4 regions of the Ruminococcus sp. 1001136sp1 genome follow, and region 1 is predicted to be linked to each of the others. Evidence: riboswitches for the same ligand, from Rfam matches in the RefSeq annotation. Region 1 holds a riboswitch; each other region holds the start of a gene.

The links. A riboswitch is a leader RNA that binds a small molecule or an ion and turns the genes downstream of it on or off. The one in region 1 is predicted to bind cyclic di-GMP.
Region 2: linked by a shared signal. The riboswitch ahead of ABHC48_RS20140 (AAA family ATPase) and the one ahead of ABHC48_RS05325 (transporter substrate-binding domain-containing protein) in region 1 are both predicted to bind cyclic di-GMP.
Region 3: linked by a shared signal. The riboswitch ahead of ABHC48_RS04240 (transporter substrate-binding domain-containing protein) and the one ahead of ABHC48_RS05325 (transporter substrate-binding domain-containing protein) in region 1 are both predicted to bind cyclic di-GMP.
Region 4: linked by a shared signal. The riboswitch ahead of ABHC48_RS19365 (ATP-binding protein) and the one ahead of ABHC48_RS05325 (transporter substrate-binding domain-containing protein) in region 1 are both predicted to bind cyclic di-GMP.

What each region holds. Positions count from the first base shown of each region.
Region 1 is NZ_JBDPGY010000004.1:208,213-216,886, reverse strand. Features, by position in the region: gene ABHC48_RS05360 (radical SAM mobile pair protein B) at 1-809, shown strand, start outside; gene ABHC48_RS05355 (cupin domain-containing protein) at 976-1,329, opposite strand; gene ABHC48_RS05350 (helix-turn-helix domain-containing protein) at 1,472-1,804, shown strand; gene ABHC48_RS05345 (TIGR00730 family Rossman fold protein) at 1,860-2,396, shown strand; gene ABHC48_RS05340 (MerR family transcriptional regulator) at 2,477-2,914, opposite strand; gene ABHC48_RS05335 (alpha/beta hydrolase) at 3,033-4,031, shown strand; gene ABHC48_RS05330 (helix-turn-helix transcriptional regulator) at 4,034-4,483, shown strand; cyclic di-GMP riboswitch class I at 4,617-4,692, shown strand; gene ABHC48_RS05325 (transporter substrate-binding domain-containing protein) at 4,856-7,729, shown strand; gene ABHC48_RS05320 (histidine kinase dimerization/phospho-acceptor domain-containing protein) at 7,810-8,674, shown strand, end outside.
Region 2 is NZ_JBDPGY010000043.1:83-7,477, forward strand. Features, by position in the region: partial or broken gene ABHC48_RS20125 (Ig-like domain-containing protein) at 1-1,964, shown strand, start outside; gene ABHC48_RS20130 (hypothetical protein) at 2,615-3,730, opposite strand; gene ABHC48_RS20135 (helix-turn-helix transcriptional regulator) at 3,973-4,260, opposite strand; cyclic di-GMP riboswitch class I at 4,375-4,450, shown strand; gene ABHC48_RS20140 (AAA family ATPase) at 4,523-6,493, shown strand; gene ABHC48_RS20145 (hypothetical protein) at 6,521-7,395, shown strand, end outside.
Region 3 is NZ_JBDPGY010000003.1:182,340-191,013, reverse strand. Features, by position in the region: gene ABHC48_RS04250 (ABC transporter substrate-binding protein) at 1-1,041, opposite strand, end outside; gene ABHC48_RS04245 (ATP-binding protein) at 1,019-3,223, opposite strand; gene ABHC48_RS04240 (transporter substrate-binding domain-containing protein) at 3,207-4,022, opposite strand; cyclic di-GMP riboswitch class I at 4,149-4,224, opposite strand; gene ABHC48_RS04235 (hypothetical protein) at 4,400-4,573, opposite strand; gene ABHC48_RS04230 (LysR family transcriptional regulator) at 4,600-5,493, opposite strand; gene ABHC48_RS04225 (alpha-L-fucosidase) at 5,770-7,194, opposite strand; gene ABHC48_RS04220 (carbohydrate ABC transporter permease) at 7,211-8,038, opposite strand; gene ABHC48_RS04215 (sugar ABC transporter permease) at 8,050-8,674, opposite strand, start outside.
Region 4 is NZ_JBDPGY010000034.1:14,943-23,616, forward strand. Features, by position in the region: gene ABHC48_RS19345 (hypothetical protein) at 173-490, shown strand; gene ABHC48_RS19350 (hypothetical protein) at 480-1,094, shown strand; gene ABHC48_RS19355 (PrsW family glutamic-type intramembrane protease) at 1,091-1,735, shown strand; gene ABHC48_RS19360 (Uma2 family endonuclease) at 2,144-2,701, shown strand; cyclic di-GMP riboswitch class I at 3,155-3,230, shown strand; gene ABHC48_RS19365 (ATP-binding protein) at 3,305-5,710, shown strand; gene ABHC48_RS19370 (zinc ribbon domain-containing protein) at 6,069-6,836, shown strand; gene ABHC48_RS19375 (TetR/AcrR family transcriptional regulator) at 6,928-7,521, shown strand; gene ABHC48_RS19380 (N-acetyltransferase) at 7,710-8,420, shown strand; gene ABHC48_RS19385 (DUF998 domain-containing protein) at 8,417-8,674, shown strand, end outside.

The DNA of each region.
Region 1 (8,674 bases):
ATGTGGGCTGTACACATGCCTGCAAGTATTGCTATGCTTCTTTTATGAAGCGCTTTACCGGGCACAAGGAGGAATGGGGCACTTTCCTTGATGTGAAGCATTGGCCAGAAATTAAAAATCCGAAGAAATATGCCGGACAGCGGGTGGTCATCGGTTCTGTGACAGATGGCTACAATCCACAGGAGGAGCAATTCGGGAATACCAGAAAACTTCTGGAGCAGCTGATCGGCAGTGACGCAGATATTCTGATCTGCACAAAGTCGGATCTTGTGGTACGGGATATTGATCTGTTGAAGAAGCTTGGACGTGTAACCGTTTCATGGTCGATCAACACACTAGATGAAAATTTCAAGAACGATATGGATTCTGCTTCGAGCATTGAGCACCGTATCGCTGCTATGAAGCAGGTATATGAGGCAGGTATCCGTACAGTCTGTTTCGTATCCCCGGTATTCCCCGGTATCACGGATTTTGAAGCAATCTTTGAGCGGGTAAAGGATCAGTGCGATCTGTTCTGGCTCGAAAATCTCAATCTTCGAGGCGGTTTCAAAAAGACAATTATGGATTATATTGCCGGAAAATATCCTGATCTTGTACCCCTTTACGACGAGATCTATAACAAGCATAACCGCAGCTACTTTGAAGCACTTGAAGTAAAAGCTGAGGAAATGGCTAAGAAGTATGATTGCCCATTTGTGGATAATGAAATGCCTTATGGCAGAGTCCCGCAGGGACATCCGGTGATCGTAGATTATTTCTATCATGAGGAAATCCGAGGGACAGAGAATACAGGAAAAAGAAATCGTTAATCTAAATGAAAATTAAACTGATGATGGTGGAGAGATTTATTTATCGCCATTTGAAATCGAGAAATTCTTGTTTGAAAAATAGAGAAATTGTAAAATTGAAGAAAAAAGAAATGCACAGTTCTTAGCTTATCGAGAACTGTGCATTTTTGTAAATAAATACTTTTAATTAGCCGATTACGGCGTCCTCTGCTGTAAAATGTTCCAGAGAATTTTCTTTTACCTGAATGCAGATATAAGTAATTCCGGAAATATCGGATGCAAAAAACTGACGCTTTGCAGCAGGTGCGATTTTTAGCCAGTCTCCAGTTGAAAGGCTGATTTCTTCTCCATCAATTATGGCTTTGCCGTTACCTGAAAGAATTCCATAGATTTCCTCATTTTCTTTATGAGAATGAACAAATGGGACATTTGCTCCTGCAGGTAGTTCGTTTAAACTGATTTCTGCACCTGTTAAAGACAACTTTTCGTGCAGCTCAATTCGGTTTTCCTTTCCAATAGTTGTTTTTGTGTAATTTGTCATAATGATACCTCCATAGTTGATTTGTAGTTTCGGGTTGATTGGTATTAGTATAGTGTGAGACACATACAAAAACAAGTACGCACCTTTTTGTAACTGTACACTCAAAAATGAATGTGTTACAATAGACTCGGAGGTGAGAATTATGCGAGCAAAAGAAGAATTACCGGAATGCCCAGTTGCAACAGCGGTATCTCTCATCGGAGGAAAATGGAAACTGCTGATTTTGCGTAACTTGAAAGAGCGCCCATGGAGATTCAATGAGCTACAACGAAGTATAGATGGTATTTCACAAAAGGTTTTGACAGATAGTTTAAGACAAATGATGAATGATGGACTGGCATATCGCCACGATTACCATGAGCAGCCACCGAGAGTTGAATACGGATTAACGGAACTCGGAACAAAAATGCTTCCAATTGTTAATTCACTTGCTGACTTTGGTAACTACTATAAATCACTTATTGAACAGAATTAAGTACGTTAGTATTTGAAAAGCTCGAACAATCGGAAGTTGTAGGAGAAAATTTTTAATGAATATAACAGTTTATCTTGGGGCAAACGAAGGAAATGACCTATGCTTACGAAAAGCAGTTGAGGAATTGGGGGCATGGATTGGAAACAGTGGAAATGCACTTGTTTACGGTGGTTCTAAAGGTGGTTTAATGGGAGCATTGGCAGACAGTGTATTGAAGGCAGGCGGTGATGTTACGGGTGTTGAGCCGAATTTTTTTATTGAAAATGAGTTTCAACATGATGGACTGACAAAACTGATTGTGACTAAGGATATGTCTGAGAGAAAAAACAAAATGATTGAGTTAGGAGAAGCCTTTATTGCCTTCCCGGGCGGCACGGGAACATTGGAGGAAATTGCAGAGGTAATGTCGAAGGTGTCTTTGAAACATCTGGAGGCACCCTGCATTCTCTACAACCTGAACGGTTACTACGATGATTTGAAAGCACTTCTAAATCATATGATTGAAAAAGGATTATCTTCTAACGAGCGACAGGAGGGAATCTTTTTTGTTGAAAATCTGGATGATATAAAGCGAATCTTGAGACGGGCATAACTTATGTTTGCACAGTAAAATGGAGTTGCATTAGCGAAAGACAGAGCACGATCAATTCCAGCTTGAAGAAGAAACAAAAATCATTCATGTCCTTTGTCATATAGTTTCTGTATATTTTTTGGAAGTTTATCAGGTAACATGGCATTTATCGTATCTTCATTACCATCTTTCATTGCTGTTTCATAATACCAGCACTTAAATTTTAAGAGGGAGAGAGTTTTTTGAAGTTCCTGGATTTCAGTTTCAACAGCTGATTTTCTGGCTTCAAATAATTCTTTCCTTTTTTCATAGCTGGCGCTGCCTTCAGATACCCAGATAAAAAATTGCTTTATATCTTTGATCTCAAGCCCAGATTTCTTCAGACATTCAATGATACGAAGCGCTTCCAACTCATTATCGCTGAAATAACGGATGTTTCCTTTACGCTCCAGATTAGGGAAAAAACCTTCCTTGTCATAATATCTTAAGGTAGAAACAGGGAGACCAAACATTGCAGAGACCTGACCGATTGTATACATAAAAAACCTTCTTTCAAAATATGCTTGACCTAAAGTTAACTTTAGGTTGTATGATATTTATATCATATACTATTGTTAGTATAATTACAAGAAATTTTGCATATGGAGGATGTTGAATATGTTAAAAACAGAAGAATTAAAGTTGGTATCTGAATGGGATAAAACTTTTCCACAGAGTGAAAAAGTAGATCATAAGAAAGTGACATTTGTAAATCGTTATGGAATCACACTTGCTGCAGATCTGTATAAGCCGAAAAATGTGTCAGGGAAATATCCTGCGATTGCCGTAAGCGGACCATTTGGTGCAATCAAAGAACAGTGTTCCGGATTATATGCGCAGACGATGGCTGAAAAAGGATATTTAACGATTGCATTTGATCCTTCTTTTACGGGGGAAAGTGGAGGCAATCCAAGATTCATGGCTTCTCCGGATATTAATACAGAAGATTTCATGGCTGCTGTTGATTTTCTTTCTGTTCGGGAAGATGTGGATACGGATAAAATAGGAATCATTGGAATCTGCGGATGGGGTGGAATGGCTCTTAACGCAACTGCATTGGATACAAGAATAAAAGCAACTGTAGCATCTACCATGTATGATATGACAAGGGTAAATGCAAATGGGTACTTTGATTCTGAGGACAGTGAAGAAGTACGTTATGCAAAGAAACAGTCACTGAATGCCCTCAGAACACAAGAATACCGTAAAGGCGAGTATTCCAAAGGCGGTGGTTGTGTTCCACTTCCGGTTCCGGAAGATGCCCCTCTCTTCGTAAAAGATTATAGTGAGTATTATAAAGGCAGATGTTATCATAAAAGGAGCCTAAATTCCAATGATGGCTGGAACAGTATTGGATGTATGTCATTTATGAATCAGCCAATATTAAAGTACAGTAATGAAATCAGAAGTGCAGTCCTTATCGTTCATGGAGAAAAAGCGCACAGTTATTATTTTGGAAAAGATGCTTATGAAAATATGATCAAGGACAGCAAGTACACATCCAATAAAGAGCTGCTGACAATTCCAGGGGCTGTTCATACAGATCTTTACGATAATCTGGATGTGATCCCATTTGATAAAATCCAGAAATTTTTTAAAGAAAACGGGGTTGGTTAATCATGACATTTGAAGAATATTTGAGTAATATGAAGCCCGGATATACTGTAGACGGTGGAAGTGAAGACCATCTGATCATGCATGAGATGTCTCAAAGGGCATTAAAAATAACGATGGAGTTGAATAACAAATATCATACAAAAGAAGAAATTGTACAGCTTGCTTTGCCATATGAGATCCTCCTTCAGCATGCCTCTATTGTATCATGCTTATGTGTATTTGGAATTTCCCAGTCATCACTGGGAAGAATCATGGCGCAGGAAAACCTGCCGTCGCTGATCACACTTGAAAAAATATGTACAGCTTTGGGTGTGACATTATCACAGTTTTTTCAGGAAGGTAATTCAGAGAATCTGACAGAAAAACAGAAAGAAGTTTTAAGGATATGGAATAATCTGAGTACAAATGAGCAGGAAACAGTGATGTCAATGCTGCGTGGTCTTCGGAAGTAGAAGAATAGTTCGAGTATATGTATCGGCTGTTCTTTTTTTATTTTTGTCGTTAAAACGGTAATGTTTTCTTGTGTATACTAGAGCATTAAAGTATAATGAAATCAGTTTTTTTGCATAAGTATTAAAGCTATAATAAGGAAATCGGCAAACCAGATGAAAGTCTGGGACGCAAAGCTACAGGGCCTGTAAAATGGCAGCCAGTTGCATGAAATGAGGTTGCACTGTCTGTTTGGCAGTGCTTTTTTATGGTAGAGCACTTGAATAAGTAATACAGAAGCTGTTTGGAAAAATAGCGGGGAGGTTATTGACAATTAATGAATGTAAAATTAAAATCTGGAAGCAAGCAACTGTAGCCTAGAGGAGGGGAGAAAGATGAAGAAGTGCAAATTAGTACAGAATATAATGAATTTCAAATTTTGTTACATTATATTTTGCACAATTATATGTTTTATTGTTTTATCCGTTCCTACATTTGCCAAAGAAAACTCTGACAATGTTATCCGGGTAGGATCTTTTGAAGAAACTTATAATACCGTCAATGAAAAGGGAGAAAGAAGCGGCTATGGTTATGAGTATCTTCAAGATATTGCAGGTTATGCAGGATGGACATATAAATACATAACAAGTGATTGGAAAAACTGCTTTACACAGTTGGAAAATGGAGAGATTGATATTCTTGGTGACATTTCCTATACAGACGAACGTGCTGAAAATATGCTTTTTTCCGATATGCCTATGGGGGAAGAGAAATATTACATCTATACGGATGCATCCAATATGGATCTTACAGCAGGAAATTTGGATTCTTTTGAGGGAAAAAATATTGGTGTGTCTAAAGATAATATAGTGGAGGATGTGCTTAATGAATGGGAATCAAAATATGGTCTGCATACGAAGCATATCAATGTTTCTACAACCACAGAAATTATGGACAAACTGTCGAAACATGAAATTGACTGCTTCGTTTCGGTAGAAGAATCCCGTTGGGAAGAATCGGATATTTCACCGCTTACAAGTATTGGAGAGACAGAAATCTATTTCGCTATAAATCCAGAACGTCCGGATATCAAAGAAGCACTGGATAGTGCTATGCGCAGAATCAAGGATGACAACCCATTTTACACAGATGATCTCTACAGGCGTTATCTTTCTGCACAGAGCAGCTCGTTTCTTTCAAAAGAAGAAAGTGAGTGGATCGGGCAGCATGGTGCAATCCGGATAGGGTATCTGAATCAGGATGGAGGTATCAGCAGTGTAGATCCATCAACAGGTAAACTGACAGGTGTTATTACAGATTATGTGGATCTTGCAGAAAATTGTCTGCAAGGTCAGACTCTGGAATTTGAATTAAATGGATATGAGACAAGAAGTGAACTGCTTCAGGCATTGCAGGATGGAAAAATAGACCTGATTTTTCATGCAAACCAGAATCCATACTTTGCAGAAACAAATGGATTTGCTTTGTCGGATACGCTGTTGACTCTCAATATGGCAGCAATTACGGCAAAGGATTCTTTTGATGAAAATAAAGAGAATATAGTTGCCGTTGAAAAAGATGATTTTGCATTGAAAGCATATCTTTCATACAATTATCCGCAATGGAAGGTTGTGGAATATGAAACATCAGATGCAGCAGTAAAAGCAATGCAGAAGGGGGAGACGGATTGTATTGTAAGCAATTCAGGTACTGTTTCAGACTATTTGAAAAATAATAAGCTTCATAGTGTTTTCCTGACAAAAGAAGCTGATGTTCCATTTGCTATTCTGCAGGGAGAACCGGTTCTTTTGTCCATTCTGAATAAAACACTGACATCTATACCTACAACTCAATTTTCAGGTGCAGTAGTTTCGTATAATGCTTCCTTACGAAAAGTTACAGCGAAGGATTTTATTCAGGACAATTTACTGACAGTTTCACTTATCGCTGGAATTTCTTTTTTCGTTGTTCTGTGTATAATTCTTAATTCTTTGAAAAAATCAAAACGTGCGGAAGAAAAATCCAAGAAGTCTGCTGAGCAGGCATTGAAGCTGAATCAGGAGCTTGAAGAAAAACAGCAGGAATTACAAAATGCACTTGTAGAAGCACAGAGTGCCAATAAGGCTAAGACTTCCTTTTTAAATAACATGTCTCATGATATCAGAACACCGATCAATGGTATTATTGGCATGCTTACGATTCTTGAGAAAAGCGGAAATGATGCTGAGCGGGCAAAGGATTGCATGAATAAAATACATGAGTCATCGAAACTGCTACTATCATTGATAAATGATGTTTTAGATATGGCAAAGTTAGAATCAGATACAATGGTTTTTGGTGATGAATCCATCAATCTGGATCAGGTATGTCAGGAAATCACGGAGTCACTATCTTTTCAGGCAGAAGAAAAAGGACTTCATGTTATAGGAGAACATGATGATTACAGTGGTATATATGTTTGGAGCAATGCAGTTCATCTGAAAAAAATATTGATGAATCTGTTTACAAACAGTATGAAGTACAATAAGGTGAATGGTTTTATTTACATGAGTATGAGAACGATTGAAAGATTAGAAGATCACATGACATGTGAATTTAAAATAAAAGATAATGGAATTGGAATGTCAGAAGAATTTATAAAAAATGAATTGTTTACTCCATTTGTACAGGCAGATAATTCCCCACGTTCTGATTATAATGGGACAGGTCTGGGAATGCCTATTGTGAAACAACTTGTAGAAAAGATGGGCGGAACCATAACAGTTGAAAGCAAGCTTGGTGAAGGAAGCTGTTTTACTGTAATACTTCCATTTAAAATTGATACGAATGCACGGCCAGAAGAAAAAGAAGATTTTGATGCAGATATATCAGATATCCGGGTATTGCTGGTTGAAGATAATGAGCTGAATGTGGAAATAGCAGAATTTATGCTGACGGAAAATGGGGCTAAAGTAGAAACAGTGAACAATGGGTTAGAAGCTGTTCAGCATTTTGAAGCTTCCGAACCGGGAACATACGATGTTATTTTAATGGATATTATGATGCCGGTGATGGATGGTCTTACTGCTGCAAGAACAATAAGAGACCTGGAACGGCAGGATGCAAAAATAATCCCTATCATTGCTATGACTGCAAATGCATTTAGGGAAGATGCAGAAAAGTGTATGGAAGCAGGAATGAACGCACATCTCGCAAAGCCGCTGGATGCGGAAAAAATTAAGCAGACCATAAGCGAAGAGTTGAGAAAGCAAAATGCCTGTCATAAATGATTATGAGGCAACCGCAGCAATCAGGAGCCTTCCAGATGCATGGGAAAAGCAGACAGGAAACATAGAGAGAGGATTTTGTTATGACAGAAATTAATTTATTTCCGAAGCAACCGCAGTCTGTGACTGTTTTGGTTTTTATAACTGTGCTGATCGTTCTGCTTCTTATCCTGACTGTAATGGTACATATGAGGAACAGAAAACTGAAAAGTACGTTGGAAGAACAGATGGCGGAAAGACGGCTTTTGGATAAGATATGTGCAGATTTTACGGCTGTCTATTATGTTGAATTAAATACCGGTTCCTTTGAAATTCTCCATATAAACGATGGAACCAACGTAAAAAAAATGAATCTGAAACAGGGTGATAATTTCAATTCTTCTGCTGACCAATATGCGGTTCAATATCTGTATGAGAAAGAAAGACAGGAATTTAAGGACTGGATTTCGACAGGGCATCTAAAGGAACAGCTTTCCCGGAAGGAGCGCATTACATACCATTATAGAAGTAAACCGAATCCGAACCAGCATGAATTTTTTGAGGCACAGGCAGCCAAAATATACGAGGATGAGAAACATTTTTTCGCACTGGTGGGTTTTCGGCATATTGATGATATCATGGAAAAAGAAACTACGATCCAGAATCAATTAAAGCAGGCACTGGATGAAGCACGGCTGAGTAATGAAATAATCTCAGCAATTGCTAAGAGTTACTGTTCTATCTACAGGATTGATGTGCAGAAAGATTTTTTTGAAGAGATATCAAATGACTGTGAAATACACAAACTGACAGGAAACAGAGGCAGTGCATCGGAGAAACTGTATCAGCTTTGTGATACAATGGTTGCATCTGAATACCGTTCGCTGATCCGTCCATTTCTGGATGTCTCTACACTTTCAGCAAGATTGAAGACGGAAGAATGTATTTCTACAGAATACAGAATGTGTG
Region 2 (7,395 bases), on a different contig from region 1:
GAAACCAGTCTGAGGGCATTGTAAATGAAGCTGCTGAGATCACAGGTGGAGCTATTTACAGCTTAGGTGAGATCCGTGTTTCCGGTACTGTGATTGTGAAGGACAACAGGGATGATGGCATTGATGATAACAGTATTGTTTTAGGCGGTGATAGCGCATATATTGTTGCAATTGGCGAGCTTGCTGAGACTGCAAATCTTCAGGTGAGAAGAAGTGATGCAGCAGCTGGAAAAATTATTGTAAAGGTCGGCACTGATGATAAAGGTACTGCGCTTACTACTATGGAGAATATTCTGGCACATGTTCATTATCTGGACTCTACAGAGTTTACCATTAACAGCCAGACTGGAATGTTGGAGAAAATTTTTAGCACTATGATGCTGACCGCAGATTCTCTTTCTTGGAGTAATGCGTATGAGCATACTGTTGATCTGACTTTTCATACCAATGATGCTGGTGTTGGAGGAAGATATTATGTGACCTGGGTGAAGAAATCTGATTCTACACCTGGATTCGAAGCAGTAAAGAGCAATTATAAAAGCTCTGGAGATATTGCAAGCTCTGCAAGCGTACAGTTGACAGATGTAGCTTATGATACAGCCATTAAAGTAGTTGTATATGCTGAGGATTCCAAGGGACTTGAAGCAGTTGCACCACTTGTACTCACATTAAAGGCGAAAGCAAGTACTCCCACAGAAACTCCGGTTACTACCACACCGACTCCAACCACTCGTGCAACTATTAACCCGTCTGTCAGCGAGAGCAAGGTAACTGGATTGGAAGAGCCTTTAGCATTTTATCCGAAACAGATGTACGATTTCACAGTAATTGGTGCAGGGACTGACAATACAAACCCGATTAAAGGTGATACCAAGTGGATTCCATATGGCTGGTCAATGGAGAAAAATAATATTGATGGAGGATATCAGAAGAGCTGGTCTATTGGAAATGTAAATGGTATTGAACATGAAGAAACATTTACAATGTATATATTTTTCCAGAAGTTCATATACAATGGCTCTGAATGGGACGCTACTTTTATAAGAGATTCGCTTCCAACAACTTTTAAATCAAAAGAAATACAGTTGATTGCATCACCGATACCAACGCCTGCAGTCAATCCAACCTCAACGCCAGCTCCAACGACAACGACACCTATTCCGGTCTATACTCCAAGCGTATCTCAAAGTACGGTAAAAGGTTTGGAAGAGCCGCTTACCTTTACCTCTGGAAAAACATATCAATTTATAGTTACTGGAGTTGGAACTCAGAACACAAATCCTGTTAATGGAGACTGGCAGTGGAGACCATTATATTGGAGCTTAAATGCGAATCCAACAGCAAGCCAGAGACAGACAATAGGTAGAATTGGAAACAATAATGGTATTACCAAATCTGGAACATATGATATGTACATATTCTTCCAGAAGTATTTGTATGATGGTGTTCGTAAAATGTGGCTTCCATCAGATGATATTCAGAGTATGAAGTACCAGTTCTCAGTTAAGGCAGTATCTCTAATTCCGTCTTCACTTACATTGAAAAAAGGTAAAACATCTACTCTGAAACCAGCTTCCTCATGGAAGAATGTTAAGTATTCTACTTCCAACAAGAAAATTGTAACAGTTAATAAAAAGGGCAAGGTTAAAGGTATTTCGGCAGGCACTGCGAAGATTACAGTAAAATCAGGTTCTAAAAGGGCTGTGTGCACAATAACAGTACCAGGCACGACAGCAATTAAGAACATTAAATCCTCTATAAATGTAAAGAAGGGTAAGAGCACGACATTGAAACCTAAACTTTCATATGCTGGAAGCCCAGATACAGTTACATATAAATCCTCAAACAAGAAGATTGCGATTGTTAGTAAATATGGAAAAATAACAGGTAAAAAGAAAGGCACTGCAACTATTACGATTAAGTCTGGAAAAATTACAAAGAAGTGTAAAGTGAAAGTTAAGTAATACATATAGGGTATACTGGATATTATCTGGTATGCCCTATTTTTTCGCTCTGTTGCCAGATTGGAAAATAATTTTTGGTTTATATACCGCCATGTATCTGACCGGGGCATGTAAAAATTCCAGAGTTTATAAGTACCCCCCCCCTGGGGAGCAGTGGTAGTGCTTTTATGGCTAGTAAAAAGTCCCCCCCTTCCACCTTTAAATATATATTGTTAAAAAAATAACGATATAATCACATTTTGAAATGTTGAGATAGCAGTATTTATAAGGGATTGCGCACGAAGTCAATTAAAATATGGTATCGCGGAGATATCGTATTTTCCCATATTTTTTATGGGTTCATATAAAATGGAATGTTAAAAAATTAACACAAAATGACTACTAGTCATTCTTTTAATACCCCACAAAGCCTTATTTTTTCTTACATCTTGGCGATAACAAATGGTTGAATTTTGACTCTTTGAAAAGCCAGTAAAATAAAGGGTTTGCAAGGGGTGATTTTTATACTGTATCGCCTTGGGTTTATCGTGGCTCTGTGTGGCTGATATATAATATTCCCGGGAAGGTTGATTCCAAAACAGCATCAGTCCCGGTTTCATATAACAAAAGAGCATATGTGGCGGTATGCTCTGTAACAATAGATAAGCCTATTATGAAGCTTTAGCATTATTTACAAGATTATTTTTGAAAGAACTAATCCATTCAAAGATAATAGGGATAATTATTGCACTAGCTATAAATTCGAGAACAGCTGTACTAGCTTCTTGCATTCTGAATATAGGTTGATAACGGTTAAAAACAACAGTACATACTAAAGCCATTATAAGTGAGATACGAAATGAAATTGCAATTATTCTTTTATCTGAAAGATTTAATAACCAGTTTAGCATTTGTTTTAGAGCTTTCCTCAACATTCTTATTAAGAGACTAAGCAAACCAATAGAAGAACTAATTGATGAAAGGGATATATTAATAAGTGCAAGAAAACTATCAAAAATAAACGTAATTGGTAATAAAATGTATCGGATCCAATGTATAAAGTACGGCTGTCTTCCAATTAGTTCCCATTGAAAAATAAGAGTTGATTTTAATTTGGGAGTTTCTTCAATTTTATTTATCCAGTATTGTTCAAAATCTGTTATCTTATTTTTCAATAATAATTTGATATATAATTTTTTTAGAACACCTATAATATTAATTAGTAATTCTGAAAGTAAAGCGCAAAGGATAAAAATATACAGAGAGAATAATATAATATGGGACAAGGCTATTAACATGTCCGACATATAAACATTAGTAGTTTCATATAGTTCCTTTAGTAAAATTTTAAAAATATTCTGTATATTTAAAAACCATATTGTATATGCTAATATATTAATTGCAGTCCATTCAATAGAGGATAACTTGCCAATATCATTTGATATTACTACTTTTTTTATAATTCCAATTGCGTGACAGAAAGTGACAATTCCTTTTATACATATGGGTATTGAAATAATAGCAATTAGCCAATATAGATTTTGAATTCTTTTTATCCAAATCAATAGGACTGGTGCAGCAATTATAAGGATTGCTGAAATGGAAATTGCTGACTCTATGTGATTTTTCCAAGTGAATTTTTGACTGCTATTGTTTGGAGCATTTATTTTGGCATTATTTTTAGATGGCTTCAATAAATTTTCTATTGTTTGGATAATAAGTGTAGTAAAAATAGATATTGGAAATATAAAATAAAATATACGATCTAATACATTTAAAATTAACATGATTATCCTCTAATAAAACAAGATTATCAGTATACCAGTTTATTTTAGGTATACAGGAAAATAAATTTTAGTAATCATTTACAGTATTGCCATATTACATTATCTTTTGGACTTTGAATGTGCATTTTGTATTCTGATTATGGCTGGAGATATGTAGCAAATCTTATAAAACCAGTATAAAACCATTTCAGTCAGAATACAACAAAAAGCTACCGGATCAGACAATACCCGATAGCTTTATATCATTTTCTACGTTTCATTGCTTTTATCAAATTAAGTAATGCTTGAATTTCTTCTTCGGTTAGACCGGATAAATCCAGTTCCCGGATGTTCTCTAATCCAAGTAAATAGTCTGTTGACACTCTGAAGATTTTGGAAATATTAATCAGTATATCATAAGAGGGCAATCTAAGTCCTGTTTCGTAGGCGCTTATAACAGATTTTGTTACACCAAGTTTTTGTGCAACTTGTGCTTGGGTGAATCCATTTTGTAAACGAAGAGTTTTTAAATTGTTACCAAAATCAACCATATCAAATCCCCTTTCTGTAAAATAATACTATATAATTGGATTTTATTTGGTGGATTATGTGTTTAATTAGTTGACTTTTCTATACCATAAGCGTATAATTTTCCTCATAGATAACTGAATAAGGGGCAAAGCCGGGGAAACCTGGTGGCGCAAAGCTATAGGGCCTGTAAAATGGTAGCCAGTTGCAATTGAACGTGAAGAGAGCATTACTTGCCTGAAGTGTATTCCGGTGAGTAGTGCTTTTATTTTGAGGAGAGAGCAGATGTTTGGATCAAGAAAACCGTATGAAGGTTGTTATGAATTTACTAGCTTAATGGTTAATGACTGGAATAAGAAAATATTTTTGGATTATTTTGCGTATGATACAGTAAAAAAAATGGAATTAGGATATGCAGAAGTTTCATACTATGATAATTTTGACAAACGTGTAGAGTCTGTTTCTGGTCCTTTATCTTTCTTTGTGGAAGATAACGATGATAAAGGTATGACTTATTCTGCTATGGAGAATAAAAGAAATGCATATCGTTTGAATCTTGAAATAATACCAGGAAGATCTGAATATCACCTTATATATACAAATATACATGATGAATTGAAAATATATGATGATAGTGATAAATTGATTGTTTATATTGTACCTACTGATAAAGAGGAAGATTGGCGAAAAATAAAATTTTATTCTTTAGATGACTTTAATAGAGCAGAGATTTATTTCTACTTTGCAAGCAGAAAAAAAGATTATTCATATTTGATCCCGAAAAAACCAGAAGTAAAAGAGGTGGAGATTTCAGATATGATAAGAGCAGATTTAAATGAAGATTTACAAAAAGTTATAAATAATATGTATTCATTAGCTGATTCTTTGGATAATGCTGGACTTGGAATGAAACAAATGGGCGACACATCTACTAAAGAAGCTTTACGAATAGAATTATTGGTGTATATGATTTATTTGGCTGGAGCAGATAGAGATATTGCTTCAGAAGAAGTTGAAATGATAAATAATTATTTTGATTTTAATTTATCGGCAGAATACATAAAAGATTTTATTATAAGTAACAAAATTAATGATGAAAATTTTGGAAAAAAAATCCCAGCAATAATCCAACTATTTGTAAAAATTGATAATACTTTATTATCGCAGCAAAATAATGAATCGTATTCGTTTGTGAGTGTATTAATGTATCAAACATATGAGGCGTTTGGAAAAGAATTATTAGCATGTGATGAAAACGTTAGTGAAAAAGAGATTGACACTTTGACGGTTTATCTTGAAAATTTGCGTAATTATATTCAGAGAGAATTACATTATAATGGTGTCATTACTTTTGAAAGTCTAATAATTGGCAAAAGTAAATTTACACAGACTTTTGATAAGAAACAAGAAGAGCAAAATTACACCAAAGACGAAGAATTAACTCTTCCAGAACTTTTGCACGAGCTTAATTCGTTAATAGGGTTAGAAAATGTCAAGAAGGATGTAAATTCATTAATTAATTTGTTACAAATTAGAAAAATACGAGAAGAAAGAGGTATGGTGCAAACTCCAATGTCGTTGCATTTAGTGTTTTCAGGAAATCCAGGAACAGGAAAAACTACTGTAGCTCGATTACTGGCAAAGATATATTGCAAGTTGGGAATATTATCAAAGGGTCATTTAGTAGAAGTAGATCGATCTGGATTAGTAGGTGGATATGTCGGGCAAACTGCGTTGAAAGTACAAGATGTAATACAAAAATCTCTTGGAGGTATTTTATTTATAGATGAAGCGTATTCTTTGACTGCAAATAAAGGTGAAAATGATTATGGATATGAAGCTGTAGATACGTTGCTTAAAGGAATGGAAGATCATAGAGATGATTTAGTTGTTATTGTAGCTGGATATCCTGATTTGATGAAAGAATTTCTTATGTCAAATCCTGGGCTAAGATCCAGATTTAATAAGTATATTAATTTTGAAGATTATTCACCAGAAGAACTGAAAGATATTTTCAAAAATCTTTGTCAAAAATCCGGATACACTGCTAATACAGAAACGATGGAATATGTGAAAAAATATTTTACCAAAAGAGCATCCATGGCAGATGTAAGTTTTGCGAATGGACGAGATGTAAGAAATTATTTTGAAATAGCCATGGTGAATCAAGCAAATCGTTTATCTTTGAAACAAGAGCTTTCTAATGAAGAATTAGTAAAATTGGAACTAAGCGATGTAGAAAATATAGAACTTTGATAAATAATGGCATAGAGGAGAATGACGATGAAATGTGACAGTTGTGGAGGAAATCTTATTATACAAGAAAATGGTGAAGATGCTATTTGCGAAAAATGTGGAAAAAAATATACAGTAGATCAGATGAAAATAAAAAGACTAGAAAATTTTAATTGTATTGAAGAAAATATGTTGGCTTATGATAAAAAGAAGCAGATTTCAGACTTGGAAGATAAAGCTGGAAAAGCATATGATCGCAAGAATTATTCAGAAGCGTATAATTATTATTCTCAGATCGTAGAATTAAGTCCGAATTATTGGTTTGCTTTGTTTAGAAAAAGTATTTGCATAGGTTGGAATAGTAATTTACAAAATATGCATAAAGATGAAGTGACAAGTGGAATTTCTGAAGCGCTTAAATTATTATATTCAAACGAAACGCAAACAATTCAGTTAAAAAGTGATGGTTCTTTAATTGTTGTTGTAGAATTATGTAATTGGATTAATAGTATCAATGCATTAGCAATTCAAAAATGCTTTCAATATGCCTTTAAAATTGCTAATATTATAGAAGAATTTTATCATCAGGAACAGATAATTGCAGAACTTATAGAATTTGATTTGGGGATAATTACAGAATTTGTATTTAAAAACTATCAAGATAAAAATTCTATGGAAACTGTACTTAATCAAATTTGTAAATTTGGAAAAGAAATTGTAGATAATATGTGTAGCACGAATATAATAAATGGTAGGAATATGCATCCGGATTCTAAAACCCAACGTCTTGGTTCTGAATTAAATTCATTTATTGACAATTTTCAACGTGATATTCAAAAGTGGAAAAGAGAATATAAAAAAGAGTGTGAAGAACGGATTAGATTAGAGAAAGAAGAAAGGCAAAAAAAATATTGGGAAGCACA
Region 3 (8,674 bases), on a different contig from region 1:
TCCATCACTAATGATCCGGTTCTGTGCATCCTCTGAAAGCATTGTATTCAGTACCTTCATTGCTTTCTTCCGGCGCGTCTCGTCCTGTGTCAGGTCACGGTTTAATGCCACCTGAAAATATGGGGTCGTCATCAGCCACTTTTCGCCATTCTCCTGAAAGAATGGCAAAAATGTTGTGTTAATGCCCTGATCCTGTAACATTTTTACACCAGCTGAGCTGCCGAAGTACATGGCAAGCTTACCACTTTGGTACATCTCAATTATATCATCATAATTCATATCCAGATCGTCCTGGTTCAGCCCGGTATCCTGGATAAACTGTTCCATGCGTTCAAAAGCCTCCGGCCAGACGGTATCATCCAGACCTTCTCTCTTTGTATTATCCGGGTCACTGTAGGTGGTGCGCCACTTGCGTCCGTCTACAGAAGACAATTCTGATGCAGACAGACCCTGCAGTGTTTCCATACAGGTATAATCGTAATAATAGTCTGCAGTAAAGCCACGGATTCCCACCTCGTCAAATGCCTGGCAGGCAGAGACAAAGCTTTCATAATCGGTTGGCAGCGGAATTTCATACTTTTCAAAAAGGTCCTTGTTCACTACAAAACCGTGGGCATCTGCACACACGGGAAGCCAGTTTACGCTGCCATCCTCGTTCATAAAACTGCTGAGGTAGGTATCATAGACAGCACCTGCCTCATTGGTTGTGGAAAGATCCATCAGACTGTCCTTCAGCGGACTTGCGTCATGCAGGGAAAACCGGCAGCAGGTAATAATATCCGGCAATCCACCGTTTTCATCAAGAAACTTATAAAAATCCAGATCATTATTGCCGACTACAAATTCAACATTGATATCCGGAAGCTGTTCCTGGATGTATGGTGCATATTTATCATACAGGCTGGTGCTCCATAAATACACTGTGATGGTTTCTGCATCTTCTTTTTCTGCAATTTTTCTGCCGCAGCCTGACAAAAGTGATGTGCCTGTCGCTATCACCAGAAGTACAGCAAGTAACTTACTCCGTTTTTTCTTTTTCATTATGACTCCCCCTGAAACTGTGTTTCATTAGTTTATAAATTATATTTATTAATAATTTTCCATCAACAGGCTTTGCTATATGTTCATCCATTCCTGCTTCTTTAGCTCTCAGTCTGTCCTCCGTGAATGCATTTGCTGTCATTGCAATGATCGGAATCATCTTTGCATCCTCTCTGTCCAGAGAACGGATTTTCTTTGTAGCTTCATAACCATTCATAACCGGCATCATAATGTCCATAAGAATGACATCAAATTCACCAGGTTTACTTTTTCTGAATAGCTCAACAGCTTCCTGTCCATTCCATGCTTTCGTCACCTCAGCACCTTCATTCTGGAGCATAAATTCTGCAATTTCCATGTTCAGCTCATTATCTTCTGCCAGAAGAATATGCAACCCCTTTATAGATTTTTCTGATACATCCTTCTGTTTTTCACGTTTATCCGCATTCATATCTATTTTGAACGGAACCCGGATCACAAAAGTAGTTCCTGTGCCTTCTTCACTTTCAAAGGTAATGGCTCCGCCCATTTTCTCGACCAGATTCTTTGCAATCGGCATCCCAAGTCCTGTTCCGGCAAATTTTGTGCGGCTTCCTGTGTGTTCCTGTGCAAATGGTTCAAAAATATGTTTTTGGAACTCCTCAGTCATTCCGATTCCGGTATCCCGGCAGACAAATTCCATTGTGGTCATTCCTGGCTGTCCGGCTGGGATTTCCATGCAGCTGATATAGATATGTCCGTTTTCTCTGTTATATTTCACCGCATTGGACAGGATATTCATCATCACCCGTTTCACATACCCCGGACTTCCAATAAAATCCCGGTGTGTGATTTCTTTTTTCTCCCACACGATCCTGATATTCTGTTCTGCAGCCATCTGCTCGATTACAGCAAGTACTTCCCTTGAAATACTGCTCAGATTAAATGGAATCTCTTCCAGAACGATTTCGCCTGACTCCAGCTTACTCATATCCAGAATTTCATTTACCAGTTCCAGCAGCAGGTTAGATGCTTCTTTCACCTTTGTTCTGTATTCCGTCTGCTTTTCCATATCATCTGCATAATAGTCTGCCATATGTACCATGCCGCAGATTCCATTGATCGGAGTCCGGATATCATGGCTCATTCGCTGTAGAAACTCTGTTTTTGCCTCATTGGCTGCTTCTGCCTTTTTTGCTGCTATCAGAAGTTCTTCTTTATATTTTTCATCTTTTTCCTGTTCCTGTTTTCGGTGTGCCAGATTGGTTCTGTATGTCCAGAACCAGAATATACTAAACATCAGAAAATAAAGAAAAATAACGCTTATCACACTTAGTGGAAGGTTATGGAACACTTCTGTATCCGGAAGATACGCATAGATATAATAATCCCTCTGCTTCAGCATAATTCCGTAACATCCGATTCCTTCATTCTTCAAATGGTAAATGTGCTGACTATCTGTATGTCTCTTCATTGCCTGAATAACTTCGTTGTCAGCCGTATTCTGCCCCAGCAAGCTCTCATCATTGCTGGCAACAACAATCCCCTCGTCTGCGACAATAATCGTTCCATCTTTCTGGATACTATAACCATTTAAAAGTCCCTGTATCGTCAGTGTATAGTTTCTGGCAAATTCAGGAGGTGTGTAATAGTAGATTGCCACAATACCCGGTGCATCTTTTCTGGCACAGGCTGCAATATCAATATAGGATCCGTCTTCCCTGGCAAACCGTTCTGAATAAGATCTTTCTTCATATCCGGTAAAATCCATAATAATGTCTTTTTGCAGATACTCCGTAATCTCATCAGTCAGAGACTCATCCGTACTGTATTCGCAGTCCGTCTTTCCCTCTGTATCCAGTACAATGATACCATCCACCCAGAGAGTCTGCAGGTTTTCTTTCAGGAACTCCCGGCTTAGATGACCGCCGTTTTCTTTTTCCGTTTTAATATTTGTACTCATCTGTCTGGCACTTTCAATAGCACGGAGGAGGCTTTTGGATTCCGAAGATTCATTATAATGGGTGTAGGTGGAACACTGCACTTTGACATAATTTACAATCTCTACCATTCTTTTCTCTGCTTCCGTTTTCTCCGCATGAAAGAAATAAAACAGAGAGACTACTGCCACACAGATTCCAATCATACCACCGAGCAGCTGGATTCGTTTTTCTTTTTTCTTTCTCTTAATATCCAAGATCATCCACCTCCAGATATTTCTGGGGATCATCCAGATATTTTCCAATAATTTTCAGGGATGTGCCATCCTGACGCATTTCTTCCAGAGTCTGGCTCATCTGCTCACAGATTCCTCTGTCATCATCTTTTGCAAAAGCGACACCTATTCCAGTGATCATCAAAGGTTCTTCCAGGATACGGAAGCTTGCATCATAATCCTTCATATACTGAACAATCGATTCCTCATGTGCGGCGACTGCATCTACATAGCCTTTTCCCAGAAATGTATAGATCAGTTCCCTGTGTCCTAGGCTGATTAGATTGCCCAGCTTTGGGATTCTTTCATCTGTCCGGTTCAGAAAGATGCCTTCCGGTTTGGTTGTGGACTGGACAGCAAGGTTCTTTCCCTCCAGGTCATTCAGGCTGTAGATATCGCTGTTCTCATTTACAGCGACCACCTGACGGCTTGCTATGTACGGTCCTGCCCAGCGGTAATCGTCAAGACGTCCTTCCATAGAAAAGCAGCCCATGATACAGTCAATCTCTCCGCTCTCTACCAGTTCTTTTTTCTTCTCCCAGTTGATCTGGACAACCTCCACCTGATATCCCATTCTTTTGAAAGCTTCCGTAGCCAGTTCTACATCTATGCCCGTCGGTACGCCATCCTCGTTCAGATAATTGTATGGCGGATAGCTGTCGCTTCCGAGGGTAATAACAGGCTTTTCAGTTTCTTCTTTCGTGTTATCTGTGTTTTTACACCCTGCCAGGGTGACTGCTAAAATTCCCGCAAGCAGAATGCCTGCAATCACTTTTTTTCCTTTCATTTTCTGTCTATCCTAACTATCCTTCTCGTATTTTTCATATCTGATTCCCTGCCATAAAATTATTATTGTTACGTCTATGAAATAACACCGTAAAAAAACACTGTCTCACAGACAGTGCACCTCAGTTCATGCAACTGGCTACCATTTTACAGGCCCTGTAGCTTTGCGTCACAGACTTTCGTCTGTTTTGCCGATTTTCTTATTATAGCTTTTAAAATTCTGCCAAAAACCTATTTTATTATACTCCATTGCTCCACTTTACACAAGAAAAACCTCACCGCTTTAACACTTAAAAATTTAAAAAAAGAACAGCCGATACATATACTCGAACTGTTCTCCTTCTTCCGAAGTCCACGCAGCATTGACATTACTGTTTCCTACTCATTTGTACTCAGATCGTTCCATATCCTTGGAACTTCTTTTTGCTCTTCTGTCAGCTTCTCCGAATTAATATCATAGGTTATTACGTTTTTACTTTCTTCTACGTTTTTGTGAGGCGGCCAGCCTGTAATAGGGCCAACTTCCGGATCTTTTGCATTATTAAAATGCATTCTAAAATTTTTTCCATACACTTGGTTTAACCCCGCCCGGATACAATTGTATTTTTTAGTTCCCTTGCCGCAGCTCCCATAGGATGCTGGCTGTCATACACCAGGCAGATCTGGCGTTCCGGAATTTCATCTTTTAATGGAATCTGTACGATCTCTTTTTTCAAAAGGGAAGGTGCGGCCATTGGCTGGGGCAAAAAGGCAAGCCCGAGCTCGCATTTTACCAGAGGCAGGATCTGATCCGCAGTGGCAGCTTCCGTATCCGGGGAAAGATCCAGGCCATGGGACAAAAATACGCTGTTGTAAAATTTATAGGTCATAGTTTCCCGCCCAAGAGAAATCATCGGATAGTTCTTTACCTCCCGAAGGGAAAGTTCCTGGCTGCCAAGGGCAGTAAAAGTAGTGCCTCCAACCAGAATCTCCTGAAACGGCATGAGCATGATCTGTTTCAATGGGGAATCCACCTCTGCCGGAGTGGAAACTACTGCAAAATCAATCTTTCCGCTTTTAACAGCTTCAATGGCTTCCGGTGTGGAATGGTTGTAAAGCTTCAGCCGGATTCCCGGATAAGTCATGTGAAAACTTTTTAATTTATCCAGCAGGAAAATATTGAGGGCAGTTTCACTGGCACCGATGGCTACACTTCCGTGAGATAATCCGGAGCTGTCTGCCAGCTCCTCTTCTGCTGCCTGAAACTGCTCCATTGCACTTAGCACATGATTATAAAGCCGTTCTCCTTCCGGAGTGAGCTGTACGCCGCGGTTGGTACGGATAAATAAAGTGGTATTCAGCTGTTGTTCCAGACAATTCATGGCCCGGGTAATATTAGGCTGGCTGTTGTTTAACGCCTGAGCCGCCTTGGTAAAATTGTGGTATTTTGCCACATAATAAAAAATCTTATAATACTCGAAGTTAACATCCATAATATTTTTCCTTTTCTTTTGGCATATCATATGTTTATTTCAGTTATATCAATTATAGTTTTTACTTATTTCTACGTCAAGCGTATTATGTACTCGAAAACCATATGGCGTTGTATTTGCCACATGCTTCCCTCTTAAGGTAGAAACTACCACCACCTCCCCTGTATATCGCTTAAGAGGAAAATACCCTTTAGGATGATTTCTACTCCTAAAGGGTATTTTTATAAATAATTATTTATTTAATTTATGAAATAATATAAAACAATACTTAACCGCTCAGGTATTTTCCGGATAAATCCCAATAAACGTTAGAAGCGGAAGTACACGGAAATCATGTAAAACAATTTTCATTTCCCTGGCTTTTTTCCCCTTAACACGAATGATCTTCTGATAGCCAATTACCGTTCCTGTGTAAATACTGTTCCATATTTCCCCTTCTTTAACAAATACCTCATATTTTTCTACTCTCTGGCTATAGCAGACAGCCTCTTTTAATACCAGATACCCCAAATTGTATGAGTCGTCCAGGCAAATCGTTATCTCTACTGGCAGCTCACTGCTTTCAGGCTGATACCATGCTTCTAAAGTATCCTTTGTCAAATTGGAAGCCGGATGCGCCGGATCTTCATTTTCCGAAAAAACATGTGCTGTACTCATTAAATTATGAGCAAAAGATTTCTTTTTCCAGCTTCCAAATTCTTCCAGACGTTTAACATCATTTTTATGAAGAAGTCCGTTTGGCATAGGTGGAATGTTTAACAAAAAGGTTGCATTTCCTCCAACAGCCCCAATATAGATATGAACCAGCTCTTCCAGACTTTTCACCTGATCATCTTCTTCTGGATGATAAAACCATCCAGGTCTTATAGAAGTATTTACTTCTGCCGGATACCAGATCAGATCCGTTTCACCTTCAAGCGCTTTTCTGCTTCCAAGATCTTCCATATCACTGGTAATCCGGCGCATTCTGAATTCCTCATCATCGGTCTGCTGGCTTCTTTCCTGTACACTCTCTGCAAGTGCTGTACGCGCAGGAACAACACTCCACTCAGATTTTCTTACATCGCCAGCTTCATTTCCACACCATCGGATATCTGGCCCGCACACACAGATACATGCGTCTGGCTGATATTTTCGAACACATTCGTAATAGCGATTCCAGTCGTAGACCTGTTTTTTCCCATTAGGTCCTTCCCCACATGCACCATCCAGCCAGACACTGAAAATATCCCCATAGCCGGTGAGAAGCTCAGTCAGCTGTGCCAGATAGTAATCATCATATTCTTTTCCACTTCCATAGCAAGGCTGGTTTCGATCCCATGGAGAAAGATAAATTCCAAATTTCAGTCCATGGCGGCGGCATGCTTCGGACACTTCCCGGACCACATCTCCCCTGCCATTTTTCCACGGGCTTGCTGCAACGCTGTGACTGGTATATCTGGTAGGCCACAGGCAGAAGCCGTCATGGTGCTTACAGGTAAGAATTACGCCTTTCATGCCGGCATTTTGTGCTGCAGTCACCCACTGGTCTGCGTCAAACTCTGTAGGATTAAAAATTTGCAGATTTTCCGTTCCATCTCCCCATTCCCGATTGGTATACGTATTCATTCCAAAATGAAAAAACGCATAAAACTCTGTTGCCTGATAGGCAATCTGGCGGCAGGAGGGAACTATTTTTATTAATTCCTGATCAGTTGGCATATGATTTCTCCTTTTTTCATCCCTTCAACCCGCCTGCACCGATTCCCTGAAGCAGATATCTCTGTCCAATGAGATAGATAATAATTGTTGGGATCATAACGATTACAAGTCCGGCAAACAGGGCACCCCAGTCTGTAGCATATTTCTGCACCTCAAACAAGTTTGCCATACCGATGGGAAGGGTTTTCTTTGCATCTTCCGTAAGAAGAACAAGTGCCAGTGGATATTCATTCCAGAAGCCCATGGCACTTAACATCGTAATGGTCGCAATCCCGGGTTTTGCAAGAGGCACCATAACTCTTAATAACAGCTGGATATTAGTAGCACCGTCAATTCTTGCAGACTCCTCATAATCCCTTGGTACCGCAGACATAAATCCCTGTAAGGTAAAAATACAGAAAGGAAACTGCATAACTGCATAAACAAGACATAATACCGGCAGGTTATTTAATCCGTTCACAGCCTGTAATTCCAGAAACAAAGGAATCATAATGTAAGTAGCCTGCAGAAAAATACAAGCCATGTAGACCGTAGAAATCAGCCTGCTGCCCACAAAACGGTATCTTGCCAGTACATAAGAGATGGGAATGACCAAAAGCAGAAGCAATACAGTGGAAAGCACTGTTACAAATATGGAATTTCCAAAATAAGCGGCAATATTTGCTTTCTGCCATGCTGCCACAAAATTATCCAGATTCAAAGCTGCGGGCAATGCATAAGGATCTGTCAGATATTCTGCATTTGTCTTAAACGCAGACATCAGGTTCCAGAAAAGCGGATACAAAAAGATAACGGTAAACAGAATCATCAGGATTCTGATACACCAGGTTCTTACAGTTTTCATCAGTCTCCCTCCTATTCTTTTTCAGATGATATTTTTTTAGAAATCATTGCAAGGACGATTGCAAGGCCAAGGGTAAACATGGCGATTGCCATGGCATATCCAAAGTTGGCATTTCTCATACCCTGGGTGTACATATACTGCAACAGGACACTGGATGCGCCGTTTGGTCCACCACCTGTCATAACATTGGACAGGGTAAAACTTAAGTTGATAGTACCAGACAGGGAAAGTATATAGGTCGTTCCAATTGATCTGCGAAGCAACGGAATGGTGATCTTAAAGAACTTCTGCACTCCTGTTGCACCGTCAATGGAAGCAGCTTCATAAACCTCCTGGGAAATCCCATCAATGGAAGCCACATGCATGACCATGTAATAACCAATGGCCTGCCAAACCAAGGCTGCACCGATACACCAGAGAGCCGTTTTTCCCTCTCCAAGCCATGCGTGTTTCCAGGTGGAAAGATGGAACAGATCCAGCATATGATTCAGAATTCCTCTTGTGGGATTAAACACAAAGGACCACACAATACCAACTACAGTCATGGAAACAATACTTGGGAAAAAGAATACGGTCCGGTAAAATGACTTTTCCTTAAGCTGTCCCTGAGTAAGGATAAATGCAAATACAAGACTT
Region 4 (8,674 bases), on a different contig from region 1:
AAATGCAAAGGAAAAGAAAAGAGTGAGGTACTGTAAATTACAAATTGCCTGTTTTATTATGTATTTGATGCATTATCTTCCCGCAGATGTTATAAAGAGCCAATGCCATTGAAGCAGTGCTTTGAAATTATAAAGCAGGTACTAAGAGCTAAAGCGGACAGAACAGGAACGGATGGAACTGATTCGTAACAGAACATTGGAAATACGGAGAAAAGAGCAGAAGCGCAGACAGCGTACCCAGGATTTTGGATGCGTGGCAGCCTGTGTGATCCTGATCGCCTGCCTGGGGATTTTGATGCCGCAGGTGGCAAACCAGCCGGCATATGCAATGGATGGCTTTTTCGCGGGCACCGCCAGTATCTTTGGAAATAACAGTGCACAGGGGTATATCCTGATGGGAACAATCTGTTTTCTGTTAGGTGTCTGCGTGACGGTTTTATTATACCGTCTGCACCGGAAAAACAGGGAGAAAAAGTCTGATGAATTTTGAAATCGTAGATAATATATTTCAGATTCTGGTGTTGTTTTGCGTAATGATTGCCTCTGCCGTAACTGCCTGTAAAAAAAAGAGCAGGGACTTTCTGCTCCTTGCAGGCAGCAACGGCTGCTTTATGATGGGAACGCTCTATTATGTCCTGTATCTTATCATTATGGGAAAGGTACCGCAGATTTTCTATGTGGCGGAGATTTCCTGGCTGGCTGCATATTTGTTCTTTTTATCGCTCTCTTTATCCCGAAGGGATCTGCACGGAAAGCTTCCAGGTGTTGTCTCTGTTTTGGGGGCAGTTGTGATCGTGTGTCTGGTTATGGCTTTTCAGATATTTGGACCGTCCCTGTTTTTTTCTGGCTGCTTTGGAATTACTGCAGGTACCATTGTCCTTCGGTGTATGGAAGTGCTAAGAAGAGAAAAAGAACATCATTTTCTGGACGGAATTATGCTGTCAGTGGCATGGCTGCAGGTATTGTTGTATATTGTGTCTGAATTTATTAAGGATTATACGAGATTTAATCTTTACTTTGCGGTAGACATTACGCTGACTCTTACAATGGCATATCTGTTTTTTGCCCTGCGAAAAGAGGTGGAACGAGGATGAGCTACTATATTGAAAATATTTTTCTATGTCTTGCAGTTCCGCTTATTTTGAGTCTTTTATTCAGAAAAGGGAGACAACAGACTTTTACGGTATTTGTGATCCTGGGAATGGGAAGCTGTCTTTTGTCCGCTTATGTGAGCAGTTTTTTTGCAGGCTCTTACGGGGCAGATACTGCGGTGGCGGTGATGGAGATCACGCCCGTGTGCGAGGAAGTGGTGAAATTTCTTCCCCTTTTGTTTTATCTGCTGGTGTTTGAACCTGACAAGCACGAAATTGTATCCCCGGCTATTGGAATTGCCGTTGGATTCGCTACTTTTGAAAATGTATGTTATCTCACAGAAAACGGGGCAGCAGATTTTTCCTATGTGCTGATCCGTGGCGTATCAGCTGGTTCCCTTCATCTTTTGTGCGGAATTGCACTTGGCTGCGGAATCGCCTATGTGTTTCAGAAAAAATGGATCATGGTCACTGGCACGATCGGGGCGCTTGGGGCATGTGTGGTTTTCCATGGGATTTATAATATACTGATCACAGCAAACAGCAGATGGAACCTGATCGGCTATCTGTTCCCGATATTTTTGATCTTTGCCCTTCTGGCGGTTAAAAAGTTCCGGCTTTATCGGAAAATTGAGTTTGAATAAAATGTTCTGTCGCGAAAAAGTGTTTTTATTTGAAAGGTGACGGTGAAAGAGCCGGATAAAGCCAAACGCATTAATCTGGCAAAAAACTTCTTCGTCTGCCTTTGTTTCCTTATTTGTTACTGTTCGCTGGTGACATTCCGCGAGGTGTTTTTGTGAACGTAGTTCACAGAAAACTCGAGAAGTGCGGCGCGAAATCATGCGAATGCATGATTTCTGTGCATCGCGAAGCGTGTTACTGTGAACGGAGTGAACAGTAACCCTTATTTTGCAGGTTTTATCAAGCATTTGAAAACGCATTGTATTACAGGAAAAAATCCGCTATAATAAAAACAAAGGTTGCTGATAGGAATCATTGCAAAACATAAATGCCAGACAAAGATACGAATTATAGATTTGGAGGGAACGTATATGCCATTATTTAAGGAAGAATACAAAAAGGAAGAGAAAATAAATGGTGTCATTTATGATATGTCGCCATCACCAAATTATCAGCATGGTATCGTAAACGGAAATATATACCGGATTATATCTGGAAAACTGCAGGGAAGTATTTGTCTGGCATTCATTGAGAACTTGGATTACAAATACCATCCTGAAATAAATGATGATTATGTAATCCCGGATGTTATGATTGTGTGTGAACGGAAACACTTAAAAGGCGGTGCCTATTCTGGCGTGCCTAAATTTATAGTAGAAACACTTAGCCCGGCTACTGCATTGCGTGATAAAACAGACAAGAAAGAAATATACCAGAAAGCTGGGGTAGAAGAATATTGGATCGTGTCACCTAGAGAAAGAGCAGTTGAAATCTACTACCTGGAAGATGGAAGTTATAAGTTGAACTATAGTTATATTCTTCAGGATGATCCAGAGGAAGCGCATTATAATGCAGATACCGTAATCACATTAAAAGAATTCCCGAATATCAGTATGGCGCTGGCAGAAATTTTTGCGGATATTGATTGAAGCTTTACTATCTGGTTTTTGTGGATCCGTACAATAAGGTATGTATTCAGCAATCCACTTCAAACCATCATTTAAAATCATTCGATATACCATATCGACAGAAAAATTATGAGGGACATACTTGTTGTAGCAGAACTGATTGGAAAATTTGAAAAACTGAAATATCCAGCCGGTGATCTTAGCCGAGAGATTGATTTTATTATTTATATATTTCCAAGTCCAAAAATAACATAAGCGAAAATAATATTTGCGGAAACGAAAGTATCTTAATATTTTTATGCGTATACTTCAAGTGATGTCAATGCTGCGTGGACTTTGGAGGTAGGAGAACAGTTCGAGTATATGTATCGACTGTTCTTTTTTTTAGCATTAAAGCTGTGATATTTTCCTTGTGCAAAGTGGAGTAAGAGAGTATAATAAAATCAGTTTTTTGCATAATTTTAAAAGTTATAATAAGGAAATCGGCAAACCAGCTGAAAGTCTGGGACGCAAAGCTACAGGGCCTGTAAAATGGCAGCCAGTTGCATGAAATGAGATGCACTGTCTGTTTGGCAGTGCTTTTAATTTGTATATCTAAAGATATTATTCGAGAGGGACATGTTTATGATAAAGTTGAACGATGAGGATATACAGGCATATTTTCAGGCTGGAAACTCCGGATTCTGGAAAGTAGAGTCTGAAAAAGGAAAAAAGACAAGACTGTATACAGATGAAATCACAGATGAACTGTTTGGAATTACAGAAGATCTGTCTCCGGAAAAATGTATGGAGTATGTGGCAGAACATATTTATCCGCAGGAGAGGGAGTGCTTCTGGGATTACATGGAAGAACTGAAAAGCCATGAATCAGAAGCTGTTTACCGTTATATGCATCCTGTAAAAGGAGTCATTTATATACGCTGCACAGGAAGGAGAGTCCCATCTCCAGACAACATGATCAGGCTTGTTGGTTACCATCAGGAAGCAGGAAATATTGTCCATTTTGAAAAAGAAAAACTTCTGGAGAACCGATTGCTGCAACAGAACCAGCATTTAAAGGATGAAAACAAAAACCAGATTTCTTATTATAAAGAGCTTCTGGATACGATAAGTGTTGGAGTGCTGTCCTATACCTTGCCAGAGCATGAGATTGTCCATATGAATGCAGAAGCTATGCGTATCTATGGAGTGGAGACAATTGAGGAAGCACAGGAAAATCTGGGCAGACTCATAGGGGCTGTGTCCTATTTAAATCAAAATGTAATTGAGAAACTGATGGATATGCGATACCATGACGGAGCTGTTTCTTATGAATGTGTAATCCCTGACGGAAAGGGACATCTGACACCGGCGATTGCGAAGACGGAAATTTTTTATACATCAGACGGAAAAAAAACAATACTAACAACATTCCTTGATATTTCTGAAAATGTTACTCTGAAAAAATCACTAAAAGAAGCACAGGAAAGCAATGCGGTCATATCCGCAATTTCAAAGATTTACTGGACGATTTATTCTATGGATCTACGAACAGACAGTTTTGAAGAAGTTGTCGGGGGCAAGGTAATGCATCGGTTGACAGGTAGTCACGGATGTGCTTCAGAAGCATTTCGTACCGCACGGAAAAGTGTTGTTTCCAGAGAGGATCAGAAAACCATGCGGGAGTTTTTTGAGGTTACAACGCTGGCAGCCAGGCTGCAGCAGGAAGAGACGATTGCGAGAGAATATCTTGCTACAGATGGGCACTGGCATATGGGACGATTCATTGTGAAGCAGCGTGATGCAAACGGAACTGTTACGGAGGTGCTTTATGTAGCACGTGACATTACGGAAGAAAAAAAGCAGGAGTTCGAATATCAGGAACAGTTAAAAAAGATCGCTCAGGAAGCGGAAAAAGCGAATATTTCAAAAACTGATTTTCTCAGACGAATGAGTCATGATATCCGGACTCCAATCAATGGAATCCGTGGAATTACGCAGATTGCAAACCATTTTCCGGGAGATCTGCAAAAACAGCAGGAGTGCAGAGATAAGGTCTTGACAGCATCTGGATTTCTTCTGAATCTTGTGAATGATATCCTGGATATGAATAAAATGGAATCCGGAACCTTGCAGCTGGAAGAAAAAACTTTCGATTTACGCAAGGTGTTGGGGGAATCAACTGGTATTGTTGAGATGCAGGGACATGAAAAGGGAATTTCACTGAACCTGGGAGCTGTCAATATCATACATAATCAATTGGTTGGAAGTCCTCTTCATCTTCAGCAGATCCTGCAGAATATAGGAAGTAATGCAGTAAATTATAATCATGTGGGTGGTAAGATTATTGTTGGCTGCCAGGAAATCAGTTCAGATGACCGGACCGCAGTATTCGAATTTACCTGTACAGATAATGGAATTGGGATGAGTGAAGAGTTTCAGGAGCATTTGTTTGAACCTTTTACACAGGAGAACAGACTGGAACAGAAAGCAAATATGGGAACTGGTCTGGGAATGACGATTGTCAACCAGTTAGTAAAACTGATGGGAGGACAGATTTGTTTTACCAGTAAAGTGGATGAGGGAACTTCATTTGTGATTACATTGCCGTTCCAGATTTCCTCAGACAGAGAATCAAAAATGCCAGAATCATCCGTTGAGAATGTTTCACTGAAAGGGAAAAGAGCACTTCTTGTTGAAGATAATGAATTGAATATGGAAATTGCACAATTTATATTGGAAAATGAGAGCATGCTAGTTCGCTGTGCATGGAATGGAAAAGAGGCAGTGGATATTTTTGCCCGGTCAAAGCCGGGAGAATATGATCTGATATTAATGGATATCATGATGCCGGTTATGGATGGTCTGGAAGCAGCAAGACAGATTCGTGCAATGAATCGTCCTGATGCAAAACTTATCCCTATTGTAGCCATGTCTGCAAATGCTTTTCAGGATGATGTGGAGCGCAGCAAAAAGGCAGGAATAAATAAACATATTGCAAAACCATTGACGGGGGAAAGTGTAATCAGGGAGATTAAAAGTATGCTATAGATCAACGAATCCGGTATAAACATTTTGTGGGGAATATTTTTCCAACCAATGATGCACCAGTATTGTACATGGCTGGATCCTGTGATTGGTTTAACGCCAGGAAAATGGAAGAAATTCTGCATCAAGTACCGGTTCAACTAAAGCGAGAGGCAGAATACGAACAGCAGAGCTTATTAGAGCTTATTTGTGTAGTGACTTAAGCGGAAACAAATGAGGCGAAAAATAATAAAAATTCCTAGTGAAAAAGAGTCATGACCAAAGAGAGATAATTAAATCATGTAGATAGCTTATGGCAACAGCAGGTTGCTTTTCAGACTGCGGATTTATCGATATGATAAAGACAACGGAGGTGACGACTATGGAAACAAAAAAGATAATTCTTAAACTTAGAACAGAAAGAGGAATGTCACAGGACGAGCTGGCAAATAAAGTTATGGTGACGAGACAGGCAGTGTCCCGTTGGGAAAATGGAGATACAGTTCCAAACACTGATACACTTAAGCTCTTATCTAAAGAATTTGATGTTTCAATCAATACGCTTTTGGGAGAACCCAGAAAGCTGATCTGCCAGTGCTGCGGGATGCCAATTGAGGATGATTCCATATTGGGACGTGATGAGGATGGCACATTAAATGAGGAGTATTGTAAATGGTGCTATGCAGATGGAACATACACATATAATGATATGGATGAATTGATTAATGTGTGTGTAAAGAATATGGTAAATGAAAACTTTACCGAAGAACAGGCACGCTCTTATCTGAAAGAAATGCTTCCAAAGTTAGATTACTGGAAAAGGTATGATGAACTTAGTGACAATGGGCAGTTTGAAGAATTTAAAATGCAATTGATAAATGAAATAAATGATCTGCATATAGACGGACTTCCAAGGGTAGACAAACTAAATGCACTTGTAGGGAAATATGTGAATCTGGAATATACTCTGCCTAATGGACAAAAAGTGAAATTCCTTGATGATCAGAAAACCTATCTGGGGAATCAACTGGAGTCTGAATTTGGAGGAGACAGGTGCTTCGGTATTCTGGCAAGTATGGATTTTATTCTTGTATGTACATATGAGAAGAATGGTGAAAATCCAGAGCTGTTGATTTATAAAAAGAGATAATATAAGCAAAAAGAAAAGTCTTGACAAATAAACGATCGTTTACTATCATTAAGATGTAAACGGTCGTTTATTTATTTTGGAGGAAATGCGCATGGGTAATAGGAAAGAGGAAATATTAATTGTGGCACTGCATCTGTTCGCCAGAGATGGTTATGAGGCTGTCTCAGTCAGCCAGATAGCAGGAGAACTTGATATGACAAAAGGGGCATTATACCGTCATTACAAAAGCAAAAGAGATATTTTTGACTGTATTGTGCACCGTATGGAGCAGCAGGACGGTGAGCGAACCAGAGAGAATGAAGTGCCAGAAGAGAGTATTGAAAAGACACCGGAAGAATATCAGAACGTATCACTGGATGATTTTGTGGAATATAGCAAGTCTATGTTTGAATACTGGACAGAGGATGATTTTGCATCATCGTTTCGGAAGATGCTGACAATAGAGCAGTTTCGCAGTGAAGAGATGCAGAATTTATATCAGCAATATCTGGTATCCGGACCGGCAGAATACGTGAAGGATCTGTTCAAAAATATGGAAATAAAAAATCCAGAAGAAACTGCAGTTAAATTTTATGCAAATATGTTTTTCTATTATAGCATGTATGATGGAGCTGCAGATAAAGCGAAAGTAAAATATCAGTTTGAACATATGCTGGATAAAATTGTAGAAGAAATAAAACAGTAAAATAAGAGCCAGACGCTTAAGACGCAGAGCCGTTAATTCTGATACTGAAAAATCAGGATTATCGATTTTTATTTACGCAAGTAGCGAGAAAAATCGCATGCTTGCATGCAGATTTGGCGAGCACCGCGATAACTCGAGAAACTCGCAAAGCGTGTTTCTCGTAGTTTTTAAGAGAGGACATAAAAGAAATGGAAAAAAGTAATATTATAATTCGTTTAGAGAAAAAGGAAGAATATCAGAAAGTAGAAAATCTGGTAAGAGAAAGTTTTTGGAATGTGTATCGTCCAGGATGCCTTGAGCATTATGTATTGCATCAGCTCAGAAATGATCCGGCATTTGTTCCGGAACTGGATTTTGTGATGTTTCTTAATGAAAATGGCAAAGAGGGTAAGCTGATCGGTCAGAATATGTTAATGAGAACGGCTATTAAAGCGGATGATGGAAGGAATATTCCAATTATGACGATGGGACCAATCTGTATCAAGAATGAATATAAGCGGAAAGGATATGGTAAAATCCTGCTTGATTACTCATTGGAGAAAACTGCAGAGCTTGGCTGTGGAGCACTATGCTTTGAAGGAAATATTGATTTTTACAGTAAGAGTGGATTCAGGCAGGCAAGCGAGTATGGTATCCGTTATCATGGATTGCCAGAGGGAGAAGATGCATCATTCTTTTTGTGCAAAGAGCTTGTACCTGGTTATCTTGATGGGATTACTGGAGAGTATGCCACACCGGAAAGCTATCTTGTAGATGAGAGGGAAGCAGAAGAGTTTGATAAGCAGTTTCCATATAAAGAGAAAAAGGTTACTGTGAACGGAGTGAACAGTAACTATGAAACAGATAAGAATCTTTTGGACGATTATCTGAAATGGTTTTGTGAGGAGAATGCTGTATGATAAAGAAAAAGAGTTTATTGAATTATTGCGGATTACTTGGAGTAGCAGCTTTTTTGTCATATACAGCAGCGGTTGTATTTTCACCGCTCGCATATCCGGGCTATGACTGGATGGCACAGGCGGTAAGTGATCTTAGCGCATCGAATTCACCATCGCTTCGGTTATGGAACCAGTTAAGCAGCTTGTATAATGTATGTACTCTGGTGTGTGCAATGATGGGAGAGTATATCATATATTATCGGGGCAGAATTGCC